DNA from 2 places in the Paraphotobacterium marinum genome. Region 1 is predicted to be linked to the other one. Evidence: riboswitches for the same ligand, from Rfam matches in the RefSeq annotation. Region 1 holds a riboswitch; the other holds the start of a gene.
The links. Region 1 has a riboswitch for thiamine pyrophosphate ahead of thiC (phosphomethylpyrimidine synthase ThiC). Riboswitches for the same ligand answer to the same signal wherever they lie in the genome.
Positions count from the first base shown of each region.

Region 2: it holds a riboswitch for thiamine pyrophosphate, as region 1 does, so the genes downstream of both, CF386_RS12585 (FAD-dependent oxidoreductase) here and thiC (phosphomethylpyrimidine synthase ThiC) in region 1, are expected to answer to the same signal.

Region 1 is NZ_CP022355.1:636,939-640,356, forward strand. It holds rRNA gene CF386_RS03430 (23S ribosomal RNA) at 1-684, shown strand, start outside; rRNA gene rrf (5S ribosomal RNA) at 776-891, shown strand; tRNA gene CF386_RS03440 (tRNA-Asp) at 904-980, shown strand; tRNA gene CF386_RS03445 (tRNA-Trp) at 988-1,064, shown strand; fluoride riboswitch at 1,102-1,168, shown strand; gene crcB (fluoride efflux transporter CrcB) at 1,261-1,647, shown strand; TPP riboswitch at 1,690-1,788, shown strand; gene thiC (phosphomethylpyrimidine synthase ThiC) at 1,851-3,418, shown strand, end outside.
Region 2 is NZ_CP022356.1:1,154,244-1,157,661, forward strand. It holds gene CF386_RS12580 (HesA/MoeB/ThiF family protein) at 27-1,133, shown strand; TPP riboswitch at 1,180-1,269, shown strand; gene CF386_RS12585 (FAD-dependent oxidoreductase) at 1,326-2,387, shown strand; gene thiS (sulfur carrier protein ThiS) at 2,371-2,568, shown strand; gene CF386_RS13535 (beta/alpha barrel domain-containing protein) at 2,573-2,776, shown strand; gene CF386_RS12595 (thiazole synthase) at 2,764-3,369, shown strand; gene CF386_RS12600 (thiamine phosphate synthase) at 3,369-3,418, shown strand, end outside.

The DNA of each region.
Region 1 (3,418 bases):
GAGGACAGTGCCTGGTGGGTAGTTTGACTGGGGCGGTCTCCTCCCAAAGAGTAACGGAGGAGTACGAAGGTGGGCTAATCACGGTCGGACATCGTGAGGTTAGTGCAATGGCATAAGCCCGCTTGACTGCGAGAATGACGGTTCGAGCAGGTGCGAAAGCAGGTCATAGTGATCCGGTGGTTCTGAATGGAAGGGCCATCGCTCAACGGATAAAAGGTACTCCGGGGATAACAGGCTGATACCGCCCAAGAGTTCATATCGACGGCGGTGTTTGGCACCTCGATGTCGGCTCATCACATCCTGGGGCTGAAGTCGGTCCCAAGGGTATGGCTGTTCGCCATTTAAAGTGGTACGCGAGCTGGGTTTAGAACGTCGTGAGACAGTTCGGTCCCTATCTGCCGTGGGCGTTGGATGATTGAAGGGGGCTGCTCCTAGTACGAGAGGACCGGAGTGGACGAACCTCTGGTGTTCGGGTTGTTACGCCAGTAGCATTGCCCGGTAGCTAAGTTCGGAATCGATAACCGCTGAAAGCATCTAAGCGGGAAGCGAGCCCTGAGATGAGTCATCCCTGATACTATAAGTATCCTAAAGGGTTGTTGGAGACTACGACGTAGATAGGCAAGGTGTGTAAGCGTTGTGAGGCGTTGAGCTAACTTGTACTAATTGCCCGTGAGACTTAACCATACAACACCCAAGGGGTTTTGCAGGATTTTAAAGATATAAAGATCTTGATGTGTATTGCAAAGTCAGCTTTTCGAATTGTAAACAAATTTTGCTTGGCGACCATAGCATTATGGCACCACCTGATCCCATGCCGAACTCAGAAGTGAAACGTAATTGCGCCAATGGTAGTGTGGGGATTCCCCATGTGAGAGTAGGTCATCGCCAAGCTTCCCTTTTTACGGAGCGGTAGTTCAGTTGGTTAGAATACCGGCCTGTCACGCCGGGGGTCGCGGGTTCGAGTCCCGTCCGCTCCGCCATTACTTTAGGGGATTAGTTCAGTCCGGTAGAACGTCGGTCTCCAAAACCGAATGTCGGCGGTTCGAATCCGTCATCCCCTGCCAATATTGTATTGCTTTATAGATAAGATAGGGGTAATATATTTCATATGGTGATGGAGTTCCACCAATTTAACCGCTCAAATAGAGATAATGACTCCTGCTAGAAAGTTTAATATGTAAAATTAGCTTTATAGTTAGGAAATTACTCAGTCTAAATTAATATTTTCTGATTATAAAAATAAACAGAGGAAATATCTAAATGAATCAAATTATAACTTTATTGTATGTTGCTATGGGCGGAGCTGTTGGCTGTTGTTCAAGATACTTGATATCAGAGCTAATGGCATTTTTATTTGGTAAAAATTTTCCTTATGGGACTTTAACCGTTAATGTTGTAGGCGGATTATTGATGGGGATCTTAGGGGCTTTATTTCAGAGAGAGTTTTTTGATAACATAGATCCTTACAGACAAATTATCGGATTGGGTTTTTTAGGAGGCTTAACAACTTTCTCTACGTTTTCAATGGACAGTATTTTATTACTTCAATCAGGAATGTTCTTTAAGTTCTGTTTGAATATTATATTGAATGTGGTTTTAAGTTTATCTGCTTGTTGGGTAGGATTTCATTTACTTTTCAAAAACTAAAAAAAAATTATTGTTATTTTAAATTGAGTCAATTAATATAAATATATCTTGTCGGAGTGCCTTAAGGCTGAGACTACTAATGTAGGATCCGTTGAACCTGAATAAATTAATATTTACGTAGGGAACAGGAGATTAAATATAACTCTCTAGTTAAGTCATTCAAATAAGATATTTTATGCATTTAATTCTAAGAGATTATAATTATGACTCAAAACAAATCAAAAGACCTTGCAAAATCATTTATTCAAAATTTTAAACATGTTAGTTTTCCTAATTCAAATAAAAAATATATATCAGGTGAAATATATCCTAATATACGCGTAGGTATGCGTGAAATAAAATTATCAGATACTCTAATTGGTGGAACGAAAAATAGTCCAGTTTATGAGCCTAATGAATCAGTTTATGTATATGATACATCGGGTTATTATTCTGATTTAAAAAAAGAAATTAATATTTATTCAGGATTAGAGAAAATCAGAGATAGCTGGATCGAAACTAGAGATGATATTGACTATATCGATGGTACAGACTCAGAATATACAAAAAAAAGAGAAGAAGACATAACTTTAAAGGAAATTAGGTTTCAATCAAATCATAGAATAAAGAAAGGTCAAAAAAATAAAGTAGTTACTCAAATGCACTATGCCAGAAGAGGGATTGTGACCCCTGAAATGGAATATATTGCTGTAAGAGAAAACCTAGGGCTAAAAAAATATAAGAATGAACTATTAAACATAAAACATTCAGGAAATAGTTTTGGTGGAAATATCCCTGAAAAAATAACTGCAGAGTTTGTACGACAAGAAGTTGCTTCAGGACGAGCGATAATACCAAATAACATAAATCACCCAGAATCAGAACCAATGATCATTGGAAGAAACTTTTTGGTAAAAGTTAATGCAAATATTGGTAATTCTTCTGTAACTTCATCAATAGAAGAAGAAGTTGAAAAACTTATATGGGCAACAAAATGGGGTGCTGATACTGTTATGGATTTATCAACGGGAAGAAATATTCATGAAACACGTGAATGGATTATTCGTAATAGCCCGGTTCCAATTGGGACGGTACCAATATATCAAGCTCTTGAAAAGGTTAACGGTATTGCAGAGGATTTAAATTGGGAGGTCTTTAGAGATACTTTGATTGAACAGGCTGAACAAGGTGTCGACTATTTTACAATTCATGCAGGAGTATTGTTAAGATATGTACCTATGACAGCGAAGAGACTTACGGGGATTGTCTCACGAGGTGGTTCAATAATGGCAAAATGGTGCTTATCACATCATAAAGAAAACTTTCTTTATGAAAAATTTGAGGAAATTTGTCAAATCTGTGCACAATACGATGTAGCCCTTTCACTTGGAGATGGACTAAGGCCTGGTTCGATTGCAGATGCAAATGATGAAGCTCAGTTTAGTGAATTAAAAACATTAGGAGAATTAACTAAGATTGCTTGGGGTTTTGATGTTCAAGTTATGATAGAAGGACCAGGTCACGTGCCTTTGCACATGATTAAAGAGAATATGACTGAGGAGCTAAAACAATGTTACGAGGCTCCCTTTTATACGTTAGGCCCTTTAACAACTGATATTGCTCCAGGTTATGATCATATAACATCTGGAATTGGTGCAGCTAACATCGGTTGGTATGGATGTGCTATGTTATGTTATGTTACACCAAAAGAGCATTTGGGCTTACCAAATAAAGAAGATGTCAAAACTGGTTTGATTACTTACAAAATAAGTGCTCATGCAGCAGATTTAGC
Region 2 (3,418 bases), on a different replicon from region 1:
TATAACTTATAAAATTGAAAATTTTAATGAAACTATCAAAAGAAGAAGAGCAACTCTATCAAAGACATTTTTCACTGAATGAAATTGGAAAAAAGGGACAGTTAAAATTAAAGGGAGCAAAAATATTAGTTGTTGGTGCTGGAGGTTTAGGTTGTCCAGTTATTCAATATTTAGTCTCCGCAGGTGTGGGCAATATAGGAATAATCGATGATGATAGAGTCAGTTTCTCTAACTTGCAGAGACAATTCTTATTCAACGTTAATGATGTTGGTAAATTTAAAATTGATGTGATCAAGAGTAAAATGGAACTTCATAACCCCTATGTTACGATCAAAACAATTCATAATAAATTTAATCAAAATAATGGTCTCGAATTGGTTAGAGATTATGATTTGGTTATTGATGCAACGGATAACTTTGAAACAAAATATTTAATCAATGATGCGTGCTTTTATTCAGACAAAACATTGGTTTCGGCTTCAATTGATGGTTTTAAGGGGCAACTTGCTGTATTTAACGCTTTTCCTTACAAAGAAACAGTAAATTATAGGGATATATTTCCAAATATACCCGCAGAAGGTGAGTGTAATACTTGTGCTGAAAATGGTGTCATTGGTGCTTTGCCAGGTATTTTAGGTACAATGCAAGTAAATGAAGCTATAAAAATAATATTAAATATTGGAAAACCACTTAAAAATAAGATTTTGTTTATTGATTTACTCGAAATGCAGTTTCAAAAATACAATATTGAAATTGATCCTGATAATATTTTAAGAGCGAATAAGTCAGATCGTATTGAATTAAAAACTGAAATCAAAGAATTTTTATCGCAGGAGGAAGCATTTTTAATTTCCTATCAAGAGTTAAAGGAAATTGATTTATCTCGGGAAAACATTCTACTAGTTGATGTGCGTAATTCATCTGAGTTTGAAAAGTTTAATATTGGTGGTATCAATATTCCCTTAGATGAATTAAAAAATGAACAATATCATTTTCAGGAATTTAAAAAAGTTATCTTTTATTGTCAAACCGGTATGCGAAGTTATCAAGCGGTTCAAGAAATCAGAAATAATTTACCAAATTTAACAAATAAAATTCTAAGTCTTCGTGATGGAATAAAAAATCTGCAATAAACAATGTTGTCAACTTGACAATTTTTTAATTAATCGTTATTGTCGATATATGATTTAGGGGTGCTAATGTAGCTGAGAATTACCCTTTGAACCTGAATTGGTTAAAACCAACGTAGGAAAAATCAATCCACCCTCCGTAATACTGAATTATCTCAATGGATTTGGTTTTTCTTATTTATGAATGAGATTAAAATGAAATCAATTGGAATTATAGGTGCGGGTTTGATGGGCCGAGTTGTTGCAATAAATGCCATCAATAACGGTTATCAAACGACCTTATTTGAAAAAAAAGATTTGTCTATTCTCGATAGTGCTAGTCGCACTGCAGCCGGAATGATCTCTCCTATTGCAGAAGTTGAAAATGAGAGCCCAAAATTTTATGAATGGGGGAAATACTCTCTTTCGAGATGGAGTGATATCTGCTCACAAATCAATATGAAAGATGGTTTCTATAGAAATGGAAGCCTTTTAGTTTCTTTCAAACAAGATCAAGCCTCCTTTGATGATTTTGATAGAGAGGTCAACTCAAAACTTCAGTTATCCAAAGATGAATTTTTGTATCTAAATTCTACTGATTTATCCAATATTGAACCCCAACTCAACTCTGAATTTTCTAATGGAATTTTTTTACCTAATGAAGCTCACATTTGTTGTGATACTTTCATTCAGCATAGTACGACCTTTTTAAAAAATAATCTCTATAATCTTTTTGAAAAAGTTGAAGCTTATTCTGAGAACGATGAATATATTCATTGTGCAGGTCAAAACTTTAACTTTGATTGGATCGTCGATTGCAGGGGATTAGCGGCACAAAATAATATTGAAAACCTTCATGGTATTCGTGGGGAAACAATTCATTTACATTGTAAAGATGTATGTTTAAATCGTCCCGTTAGGCTTATGCACCCAAGATATCAGATATATATCGTTCCAAGAAAAGATCATAAATTTGTTATTGGAGCAACATCAATAATATCTGAAGATTTTTCGAATATTTCAGTCCAATCAACATTAGAATTGTTATCAGCAGCTTATAGTGTTTCTCCCTCTTTTGCAGAAGCTAGGATTTTAGAAGCGAGAGTAAATTGTCGACCAACGTTATCTCATCATATGCCCACTATTCAACGGCGACATCAAACAATTTATGTCAATGGGCTTTATCGTCATGGATACTTATTGGCTCCTTTTTTGGGAGACCAATTATTTGATATTATTAGAACAGGTACAAGCAAATTATATGAAAATTATCATTAATGGAAAAACAAAAACAATTGAGCATCAATTGAGTGTAAAGCAATTTATGGATAGCTATTCGAGTAGCTTAAGTGTTGCCGTTGCAATAAACCAAAACTTTATACCAAGATCCCAGTATCATTGCACGACAATCGAAGAAGGTGATAATGTAGAAATATTATCCCCAATGCAAGGGGGATAATAAAATGGATATTCAAAATAATAACCTTAAAATTTATGATAAATCTTTTGAAAATAGATTAATCTTAGGAACAGCTTTGTATCCAAATTTAGATATTATGAAAGATTCTATCATTGAGTCAAAGACCAATTTGGTAACGGTGTCACTAAGAAGAGAATCAAATCAAATAAAAAATGGAAATTTTTTTGGGAATGTATTAAGGAATTAAATGTAGATGTTCTTCCAAATACAGCTGGTTGCTATACAGCAAAGGAGGCTATTTTAACTGCTCAAATGGCTAGAGAGGTTTTTAATACTAATTTGGTTAAATTAGAGGTTATTTGTAATAGTTATAATCTTCAACCCAACATACCTGAACTATTAAAAGCAACTGAAGAACTGATTCAATTAGGTTTTAAAGTCTTGCCATATTGTACAGATGATAGTTCAATTTGTGCGAAATTAATTGAACTTGGTTGTAAGGTTATTATGCCTTTGGCTGCTCCAATAGGCACAGGAAAAGGTTTATTAAATGCTTATCAATTTAAAATGATTAGAGAGCAATTTTCTGAAGTAACTATCATTATTGATGCAGGCATTGGGAGACCATCACATGCTTGCCAGGCTATGGAACTTGGTGCTGATGGTATCATGTTGAACACTGCAGTTGCTAAATCCTTAGATCCGATAATGATGGCAAAAGCGTTTAATTTTAGTATTCAGGCCGGAAATATGGCTTACAAAGCAAAGATGATGAATGAAAAAGAAATAGCGTCACCCAGCACCCCGGTTGTTGGCAAACCATTTTGGCATCAAGTGTAATGAAGCAGTTTAAAAAGTTAATAACTGAAAGTTTAAAGGTATATCCAAT